DNA from 3 places in the Actinosynnema sp. NPDC050436 genome. Region 2 is predicted to be linked to each of the others. Evidence: riboswitches for the same ligand, from Rfam matches in the RefSeq annotation. Region 2 holds a riboswitch; each other region holds the start of a gene.

Region 1 (3,268 bases), on a different contig from region 2:
GTGTCGCATCCGGCGGATAGCGTCCCGGCGTGGACCTCTTCCAGCTCGGTTCCGACGACCTGCGGGCGCTGCGCGCGACCGCGCCGGTGCACCGGGATCCGGCCACCGGGTTGTGGCTGGTCAGCCGGTACGACGACGTGCGGGCGGTGCTGGCCGACCCGAAGCGCTTCCACCCGGACAACGCGCTCACCGCCGTCACCGCCGTGCCGCGCCCGGTGCTGCGGGTGCTGGCCCGCGCGGGCTTCTCGCTGCCGCCGACGCTGGCCAACAACGGCACCGGCACCCACGCCGGGCTGCGCCGGCTCGTCGCCCGGTTCCTCACCCCGGACCGGGTGCGCGCGATGGGGCCCCGGATCGCCGAACTGGCCCGGGAACGGCTCGACCGGCTGACGGGCCCGGTCGCCGACCTGCACGCCGCGCTGGCCCGCGACCTGCCGGCGGTCGTGCTGCTGGAGGTGATGGGGATCGACGGGGTGGACGTCGGGCTGCTGAAGCGGTGGAGCACGGCGTCGCTGGAGCTGTTCTGGGGCACCCCGTCGCCGGAGCGCCAGCACGAGCTGGCCGGGCCGACCGCCGAGTTCCACCGGTGGCTGACCGGGCGCCTCCGGGCGGCCCGGGGCGACGACCTGTTCGGCGCGCTGCGGGACGTGCCGGTCCGGGAGGCCGCCGGCCTGTGCTACTTCCTGCTGATCGCCGGCCAGGAGACCACCACCCAGCTCCTCGGCGCGCTGTTCGACGCGGTGCTGCGGCAGGACGGCCTGTGGTCGCGGCTGGCCGAGCCGGGGACGGCGGGGTGGGTGGTGGAGGAGGTGCTGCGCCGCGACCCGCCGGTCAGCACGTGGCGGCGGGTCGCGGCCGAGCCGGTGACGATCTCCGGCGTGGACGTCCCGGCGGGCGCGCAGTTGCTGCTGATGCTCGCGGGCAGCGGCTCGGACCCGGAGGTGTTCGCCGAGCCGGAGCGGCTGTGCCCGGCCCGGCCGAACGCGCGCAAGCACCTCGCCTTCGGGTACGGCCGGCACTTCTGCCTGGGCGCGGGGCTGGCCAGGCTGGAGGCGGAGGTGGTGCTGCGGGAGACCCGCGAGCGCTTCCCGGACCTGCGCCTGGCCTCCGCCGAGCCGCCGCCGATGCTGGGGCTGCTGTCGTTCCGCGCGCCGCTCAGCGTGCGGGTCGAGCTGGGCGGTGCCGGCCGGGTGGCCGCTCCGGGCGCGGGGCTCGTGGGCTCGCCGACGAGAGGGTGATCACGTCCGCCGGGGCCCTCGGCGGCCCGGTTCCCCGGTGCCCGCGCCCCGGGAACCCGTAGTGGTCGCGCCGGGTCCGTGACCGGTCCGGGGACGCGACTGCGCAGGTCAGGTCCCCGGCGAGGGCCGGTCGACCGGGTCCCGTGCACCGCCCCGGAGCGCGGGTCCGCCGTCCGACCAGGTCCGATCGGGTGTGACGGCGCTCGCCCGGCCGGAGCCCGCCGGGGGCTTGGAGCCGGTCGGCCGAAGTGCGACGATGCCGGGGCTGTAGGGGTGCGCGAGGAAGCCGGTGCGAATCCGGCGCGGTCCCGCCACTGTGACCGGGCGCGTGGATCCGGGAGTCAGGAACTCGGCCCCGATCTCACGAGACCGGACACGGGCGTGGACACCCGAGGAAGGACACCGCCGCATGGGCGCGCGTTTCCCCTTTTCCGCCGTCGTCGGCCACGACGACCTCCGCACGGCGCTGCTGCTCAACGCCGTGCACCCCGGTATCGGCGGCGTGCTCGTCCGAGGTGAGAAGGGGACCGCGAAGTCGACCGTGGTCCGCGCCTTGGCCGCGCTGCTGCCCGCCCTGGACGTCGTCGCGGCCTGCCGCTTCGGCTGCGACCCGGCGGCGGTCGCCGACTGCCCGGACGGCCCGCACGACGGCGGTCCGGCCGAACGCCGCACCGCGCGCCTGGTGGAGCTGCCGGTCGGCGCGACCGAGGACCGGCTGATCGGCTCGCTGGACCTGGAGCGCGCGCTGACCGAGGGCGTGCGGGCCTACCAGCCCGGCCTGCTGGCCGCCGCGCACCGGGGCGTGCTCTACGTGGACGAGGTCAACCTCCTGCACGACCACCTGGTGGACCTGCTGCTCGACGCCGCCGCGATGGGCCGCGCGCACGTCGAGCGCGAAGGCGTGTCCGTGTCGCACGCCGCGTCGTTCCTCCTGGTCGGGACCATGAACCCGGAGGAGGGCGAGCTGCGGCCCCAGTTGCTGGACCGCTTCGGCCTCACGGTGTCCGTGCGGGCGGCGCGGGACGTGGCCACCCGGACCGAGGTGATCCGCCGCCGGCTGGCCTACGAGGCGGACCCCGGCGGCTTCGCGGCACGCTGGGCCGACGAGGACGCCGCGCTGGCCGACCGGATCGTGGCGGCCCGCGACCGGCTGCCCGCCGTCGTGCTGCCCGACGCCGAGGTGCGCCGGATCGCCGGCATCTGCGCCGCGTTCGAGGTCGACGGGATGCGCGCGGACCTGGTGGTCGCCCGGACGGCCGTCGCGCACGCCGCGTGGCGCGGGGTGGCCGAGGTCGCGGAGCAGGACGTGGAGGCCGCCGTCCGGCTGGCGCTGCCGCACCGCAAGCGCCGCGACCCGTTCGACGAGCCCGGCCTGGAGGAGCAGCAGCTCGAAGACGCGATGCGGCAGGGCGCCGAGCACGCCGCCGACGACCCCGACGACAGCCCGGACGACCCCGACAGCCCGGATGACCCGGACGACGACCCGGACGGCCCGGACGGCGGGCTGCCGCCGGACACCGCCGAACCGCCCGCCGAGTCCACTCCGGACGGTCCGCCGCAGCGGCCGGGCGGCTCGTCCGGCGACCGCCCGCACACGCCCGCGCCGTCGTTCAAGGCCCGGCTGCTCCAGGTGCCCGGCGTCGGCGAGGGTGCGCCCGGCAGGCGCTCCCGCGCCCGCGCCCGGACCGGGCGGGTGGTCCGGGCGTCCACTGTGGACGGATCGGGGCTGCACCTGGTGGGCACGCTCGGCGCGGCGGCCCCGTTCCAGGCCGCCCGGGGCCGCAGCGGGCCCGGCCTGGTGCTGCGCGGCACCGACCTGCGACGAGCGGTCCGGGAGGGCAAGGAGGGCAACCTGGTGCTGTTCGTGGTCGACGCCTCCGGCTCGATGGCCGCGCGGCAGCGCATGTCGGCGGTCAGCGGCGCGGTGATCTCCCTGCTGCGCGACGCCTACCAGCGCCGGGACAAGGTCGGCGTGATCACCTTCCGGGGCGCCGGCGCGGAGACCGCCCTGCCTCCGACCACCTCGGTGG
Region 2 (3,268 bases):
AGTTCGACGGGGAAGGAGCCGTCGTCGCAGCGCGATCCGACCAGCACGTCGACCGCCTGCTCGGCCTGCGGCGTGCCGGGAACTGCGACGGTCGCCGCGATGGCCCACGCCTGCCGCCGCGCTGAGTGGTCGGTGTCGGCGAGCGACCCGGTGTCGGTGAACCGGCCGTCGTCGCCGCGAAGGGCAGCCAGGTCCTCGGCCAGCCGGTTGACGATCACGGGTAGGTCGAGCGGGGCTTGGTCGTCGGCTTGGTCGAAGCGGGCGATCAGCGTCAGCTTCGCCAGCGGTTCGGCGTACGCGGCACCGCCGGCCTCGTAGGGCTTGCCGTGGGCGTAGGCGTCGATCGACTCCGGGCGCAGCAGGAACCGCGTGGCGCGCTCGACCGCCTCGCCCTGCTCGCCCAGCGTGCGCAGCGCCAGCACCAGGTCGGCGGTGGCGTCGTAGTCGGTGAAGGTCGAGCCGTCCTGGGTGACCTCGACGTGGTCCCCGCCGACCAGTGCGCCCGCCAGGTACGCGCCGAGCCGGCCGGCCGGGGTCGCCGTGCCGGGCGGGGGTGGGGGTGCCTCCGGCGTGACCACGGCGCGGACACCCCGGCCCGGTGGTGGCGCGGGGTTGCCCTGCCGCACGGTGGGCGCATCCGATTCCGGCCCGGCGGTGCGCGGTGTCCGCTCCGGCTCGGGTTCCGGCTGGGGCGTCGGATCGCCGGGTGGGACGCGGCCCTCGGCCAGGGCGAAGAACCCGACCTGGGACAGGCCCAGCGACGCCTGCGCCCCGGCCCGGATCCAGGTGTCCGTGCCGGCGATCCCGCCGGTGCGGGCCTGCTGGTACTGCTCGGGGTTGTAGGCGATCGCGCCGATGTCGTCGACCAGCGGGGTCTCCGCGTCCGCCGGGGTGGCCTGGGACGCCTTGAGGTACGCGAGACCGTCGGTCACCTCGGCCTCCGCACCACCGGCCTCGGCCAGCGCCTGCACGACCAGGCCGGTGCTGTTGGTGTTGGGCGCTTCGGTGCTCACGCCGCCGCCCCAGCCGCCGTTCTCGTCCTGCTCGCCCTTGAGCCAGGTCACGGCTCGGTCGATCGGGCCGTCCAGACCGCGGTAACCGGCCTTGCGGGCGGCCAGCATGGCGGACAGGGCCAGCCCGGTGGTGTCGCGGTCGGGCGCGGACTTGCCGAACTCCTTGCCCTCGTCGCAGGTCGAGATCTTCATCCCGGTGGAGGTGACGTGGTCGCCGGTCTCGGTGGTCGGGATGTACTCGAAGAAGATCCGGAAGAAGCCCTCCGAGCACTGCTGGGAGACCATCTTGTCGATGGCCATGGCGTCGTTGCTGCCCGCCGCGGCCAGCCCGATCACTGCCAGCGCCTGGCCGAACATGTTGGCGTTGTTGCTGACGATGTCGTTGAACTCGGGTTTCTTGGAGTAGTCGCTGACCCGTCCGATGTCCGGGCCGGAGCGGCGGATGGCGCGCTCGGTCTCGACCACCATGTCGTAGCCGTCGAAGTTCCTCGGGTTGCGGCCGGAGACCTCGGCGGCGACCAGCACCTTCGCCGCCGCCCCGCCGACGATGATCGCGTCGAAGCCCTGGTCGGGGACCAGGCCGTCCCACGTGAAGTAGTCGCTGGCGTGGCCCTGGTCGTCGAGGTAGGACACGATCGGCGCGGCCAGCGCGGCGTCGCCCGAGGCGTGCATGGCGAACAGCGCGTCGATCATGAGCCCGTGGTCGGGCAGAGCGCCGCCCAGCGGGTTGTCGTAGGTGCCCTCGGCCGACAACTGGCGCGCGAGCCAGTGGGAGTTGGCGCTCGCCGCCGGCCGGTCCCGGGCGAGCGCTACGCCGGACGTGGCGACGAGGCCGAGCAGCAGCACGGCGGACAGCGCGGCGAACGACCGGGTGAGCCTGCGGGCCTTCCCGTCGTCGCCTGCGCGAAGGACGGATCGACACCGCATGTCGAACGTCACCCCTGTAGTTCGCGACAGTGGTTGGTCAGGTCATCCGCCCGGGTGTTGACCCGACTCGTCGCCTCACGGCGACCCACGGTTGCGCGACAGTGCCGGATTTCGACCGGCTTCCTCACACAGGGCGGCGTATGGAGTTGTGGAGCGTGGCGAGATTAACACCGTTTTCACCCGATCGGACACCACCGGCCGGGCTATCCGGAGTGCCGTGCGTTACTTCACGACGGCGCGGGTGGCCAGCAGGTCCAAGACCGATCGACGGACGGCGCACTCGTCGTCCGCGGTGGCGGCGACCGCCTCGGCCACCGCGTCGAGCAGGCTCTCCGCGCTCGTCAGCCGTGCCTTGAGCCGGTGGATCTGGGCCGATTGGGCGCCGGCCTGTCGACGCGAGGTGCTGAGCTGCTCATAGACCGCGGCGTCGAGCAGGACGGCGTCGATGCCGTTGACCCGCATTCGGCGTGGTTCGGGAAGCCTGGCCAACGGAGAGCCCTTTCGCGATGCCCGACCTGGACGAAGGTTGTCGGAAGCGACACGGTCGGTCACGCAACGATAGCCGCGCGGGCTATCCGTCGTGCGAGGAACCGTCCATCGCGCGTGGCCCCGCCCCCAGCCGGGACGGCAGTGCGGACAGCACTCCGCGCAACGCCGCGTCCACGTGCCCGCGAGTCTCCCTCGCCGCCGCCTCCTCGTCCCCGTCCGCCACGGCACGGCAGATGGCGGCATGCTCCTCCGCACTGCGCGCCAGCCTCTCCGGGTCACGCCGAGCGAGCTGCCGCAACCGCCGCAGCTGCCCCCGGACCGCGCGCAACGCGTCGACCATGTGCGGATTGCCCAGCGTCGCGTCCACCGCCCGGTCCAACTCCGCCACCAGGACGTAGTACCTGTCCTGATCAAGTGGAGCCGCAGTCGCGAAGCGCTCGTGCAACCGCTCGAACTCGGAGCGCTCGGGCTGCCGGGCGCACAGCCGCGCGGCGTGCGTCTCCAACGCCTCTCGCAACTGGAACAGGTGGACCACGTCGGTCAGTCCCACCTCCGTCACGAACGCCCCGCGCCCCGGCACGACCCGCGCCAGGTTCTCGCGCGCCAAGCGCTGGACGGCCTCTCGCAGAGGTGTGCGCGACACCCCGAGCCGTGCGGCGAGCGTGAGTTCGTTGAGGTGGGTCCCCGGCGACAGCTCCCAGCGCACGATCTCCTCGCGCAACGCTTCGTACGCCTTGTCGGCCTGCCCCACGCGACGCATCCATTCAGTCGACACGCTGTATACCGTCAGTATGCCAAACGGTGGCGGCTGGTGCTGCCGTCGAAGGCGGTGAACTGGT
Region 3 (3,268 bases), on a different contig from region 2:
GCCGGCCTGTGGCGCTGGCTGGTCGAGCGCGGCGGCAGCCACCAGTGGCTGGTGGAGCGGGACGGGGTGCCGGTCGGGACCGGCCGCTCGACGCCGCCGGAGGAGGGCGTGCGGTTGTGCGAGGTGGCTGCGGTGGACGCCGCCGCCGTGCACGCGCTGGTCGCGCACACCAAGGCGACGTCGGCGAACGAGCGGCCGGGGACGGTCGCGGGCCAGGCGCTCGAACCGCTCCTGGGGCCGGTGCCGGAGGACGCGGGCTCGTACTACGTGCGGGTGGCCGACCCGGTCGCGCTGCTGGACCGCCTGCGGCCGGTGTTCGGCAGGCGGCTGGCCGCCTCGGCGTTCGCGGACGCGGAGGGCGAGGCCGTCGTGTCCTTCTACCGCCGGCACGTGCGCCTGCCGTACCGGGCCGGCGAGGTGGGGCCGGTCGTGGCCGGAGGGGTGATGCAGGCGCCGTATGCGGCGGGCGGGGCCGGGGTGGCGCCGGACCTGCTGGAGTCGCTGCTGTTCGGCCCGCTCGGCCTGCGCGGGCTGACCGCCCGCTTCGCCGACGTCTACCCGGGGCCGAACGCGGACCTCATGCACACCCTCTTCCCACCGGTCACGAGCGACATCACGACCTTCTACATCCCGTAACGGGCTACCTCCCGTAGCGGGCCGGCGGCCGGGCAGACTGATCGCGTGTCCGACTACGAACCGGTGCTCTCCACCCTGCGGCGCGTCCGAGGTATCAGCCCGTTCTTCGCGCTGGACGTCGGTCGCCCGACCGCCGCCGACGGTGCCGGCTGGCGGTCGGGTGCCGAACTGGTCGACGGGCGGGCGCTGCCGGACGCGCTGTCGGCCATCGGTGAGCGGTACCGGACCGGGGAGGCGCGGGTCGCGGCGTCCTTGTTCTTCCTCGGGTACTCCGCGCGGCTGCTGTGCCCGACGGTCGCCGCGCACGCCGTGGGCGGGGTCGTGCCCGACATCCGGCCCGGGAACGTGTGGTGGCGCTTCGGGGCGGACGGGATGCGGGTTCGGATCGGCGAACCCGTCGCGGGGGTGTCGATCTCCGAGTCGTTGGAGCCGGTGGTGGCGGCGATCCGGGACGTGGTGCCGGTGGCGCGCGGGCTGCTGTGGGGCAACGCGGCGTCGTCCATCGCCGGGGCGCTGCGGACGGTGGGCCACAGCGGCACCGCGTCCACCGAGGAGTGCGTGGTGCTGGGCGAACGCCTGCTGGACGCACCCGGGCTGCGGGGCTCCGGCGACTTCGTGCCGTTCCCCGGCGAGGTCGCCTTCCGGCGGCGGAGCTGCTGCCTGTACTACCGCCTCGACGGCGGCGGGACCTGTGGCGACTGCCCGCTCCCGCCCCGCCAGACCTGATGGGACGACCTCGCGGACCGTCTGCGCGGAGTACGACAACTCGTCTGGTCGGTTGTGCCCGGACGCGCCGGACATCTACGGTTCCACAGCCGCAGTGGACGGGAAGCCGGTGGGAATCCGGCGCGGTCCTCGCCACTGTGACCGGGGAGCCAACCCGCCGAGAACGTCACTGGTCGCACGGTGCGGCTGGGAAGACGCGGGGACGGTGTCGATCCGGGAGTCAGGAGACCGGCTGCGGCGCGAGTTGTTGTTGACCTTCCACGAGGTATGGAGGAGGCCGTCTTGACGAGCCCCGCGCACTCCCTGTCCATCCCCATCCCCAAGTGGGCCTACGCCGTCGCCCTGGTCGCGCTGATGGTGACCTGGCTGGTCCTCCAGGAGAACGGCATCGCGCTCGGTCACGCCGCCGAGTCGCTGCACGAGTTCTTCCACGACGGGCGCCACGCGCTCGGCGTCCCGTGCCACTAGGGCCGACCGTGGACACCTACAAGAACGTGCTGCTGCGCGGCGTCGGTGCGGGTGGCGTCGCCGGGCTGCTGGCGGGCCTGGTCGGCCTCGTCGTGGTCGAGGTGCCGATCCGGGCCGCGCTGGCCGTCGAGGAGGCCCGCGCCGCCACCGAACCGGTGGAGCCTGGCGGGCACGACCACGGCGAGATGTTCGGCCGGGGCACCCAGATGCTGGGCGGCGTGCTCGCGGCGGTGATCGTCGGGTTGGCGGTCGGCGCGCTGTTCGCCACCGCCTACGCCGGGTCGCGGCGCTGGTTCGCGGGCCGGCCGCCGTTCACCCGGAGCGTGACGCTCTCGGCGGCGGTGTTCGGGGCGGCGGCGCTGCTGCCGGCCGTCAAGTACCCGGCCAACCCGCCGGCGGTGGGCGACCCGGAGACGGTCGACTACCGGACGGTGCTCTACCTCGGGGTCGTCGCGGCCGGTCTGCTGGTGGTGTTCGGCGCGAGCTTCCTGGCGTCCCGGCTGGGGCACCTGAGCGGCCCGGTCCGGTCCACGGTGGTCGGGGTGGCCGTGGTGGTCGCGGTCGCGGTCGTCCTGCTGGTCTTCCCCGCACCGCCGGACGCGGTGCCCGCCGACATGCCGAGCGACGTGCTGTGGGAGTTCCGCCTCGCGTCGCTCGCCGAGACGGCCACCCTGTGGCTGGGCCTCGGCGTCGTGTTCGGCCTGCTGGTCGACCCGGCGGTCCGGCGCGGCGGCAGGAAGGCCCGGACGGCGGCCGTCGCCTGATCGCGCCCGTGCCCGGTCCGGCTCCCACCGGACCGGGCACGGCTCGATCGAGCCCGGCCCGATCAGGCGCGGAGGGCGCCGAGGACGGCCAGGTCGACCCCGACCAGCGAGTCGCGGAAGACCCGGCGCTCCCCTGGCGGCACCGGGACGTCGCACGGCACGACCAGCACCGTGCACCCCGCCGCCACCGCCGACCTCACGCCGGTCGGCGAGTCCTCGACCGCCACGCACGCCGCCGCGTCCACGCCGAGCAGGGTCGCGGCTTTGAGGTACGGGTCCGGGAGGGGCTTGTTGCGGCCCTCCACCTCGTCACCGCACACCGTCACGTCGAACAGGTCCCGGCCGATGGTGTCCAGCGCGACCTCCGTCAGCGCGCGTTCGGTCGAGGTCACCAGTGCCATCGGCACGCCGGTCTCCCGCACCGCGCGCAGCGCCTCCCGCGCCCCCGGGCGCCACGGCAGGCCGGCCCGGAACACCTCTTCGGTGCGCCGCATGATCCAGGCCGCGCCGTCGGCCGTCTCCTCCTCGGTGGGCGTCAGGCCGACCTCGGCGAACAGCAGTGCCATCGTCGTCGGCACGTTGGACCCGACCATGGCCTGCCGGGTCTCCAACGACAGCGTGCCGCCCATCTTCTCCGCGAACTCGTACAGCGGGACGTCCCACAGCTTCTCCGA

Evidence for each region. Region 2 has a riboswitch for cobalamin ahead of AB0I60_RS02340 (hypothetical protein). Riboswitches for the same ligand answer to the same signal wherever they lie in the genome.
Region 1: it holds a riboswitch for cobalamin, as region 2 does, so the genes downstream of both, AB0I60_RS36460 (putative cobaltochelatase) here and AB0I60_RS02340 (hypothetical protein) in region 2, are expected to answer to the same signal.
Region 3: it holds a riboswitch for cobalamin, as region 2 does, so the genes downstream of both, AB0I60_RS13700 (CbtB-domain containing protein) here and AB0I60_RS02340 (hypothetical protein) in region 2, are expected to answer to the same signal.

The regions. Positions count from the first base shown of each region.
Region 1 covers NZ_JBFAJV010000028.1:21,119-24,386, forward strand. The annotation lists gene AB0I60_RS36455 (cytochrome P450) at 30-1,238, shown strand; cobalamin riboswitch at 1,484-1,611, shown strand; gene AB0I60_RS36460 (putative cobaltochelatase) at 1,648-3,268, shown strand, end outside.
Region 2 covers NZ_JBFAJV010000001.1:563,302-566,569, reverse strand. The annotation lists gene AB0I60_RS02340 (hypothetical protein) at 1-1,940, opposite strand, end outside; adenosylcobalamin (AdoCbl) riboswitch at 1,945-2,090, opposite strand; gene AB0I60_RS02335 (hypothetical protein) at 2,163-2,402, opposite strand; gene AB0I60_RS02330 (GntR family transcriptional regulator) at 2,512-3,204, opposite strand.
Region 3 covers NZ_JBFAJV010000004.1:281,426-284,693, forward strand. The annotation lists gene AB0I60_RS13690 (GNAT family N-acetyltransferase) at 1-636, shown strand, start outside; gene AB0I60_RS13695 ((2Fe-2S)-binding protein) at 682-1,362, shown strand; cobalamin riboswitch at 1,424-1,614, shown strand; gene AB0I60_RS13700 (CbtB-domain containing protein) at 1,645-1,830, shown strand; gene AB0I60_RS13705 (CbtA family protein) at 1,839-2,594, shown strand; gene AB0I60_RS13710 (HAD family phosphatase) at 2,657-3,268, opposite strand, start outside.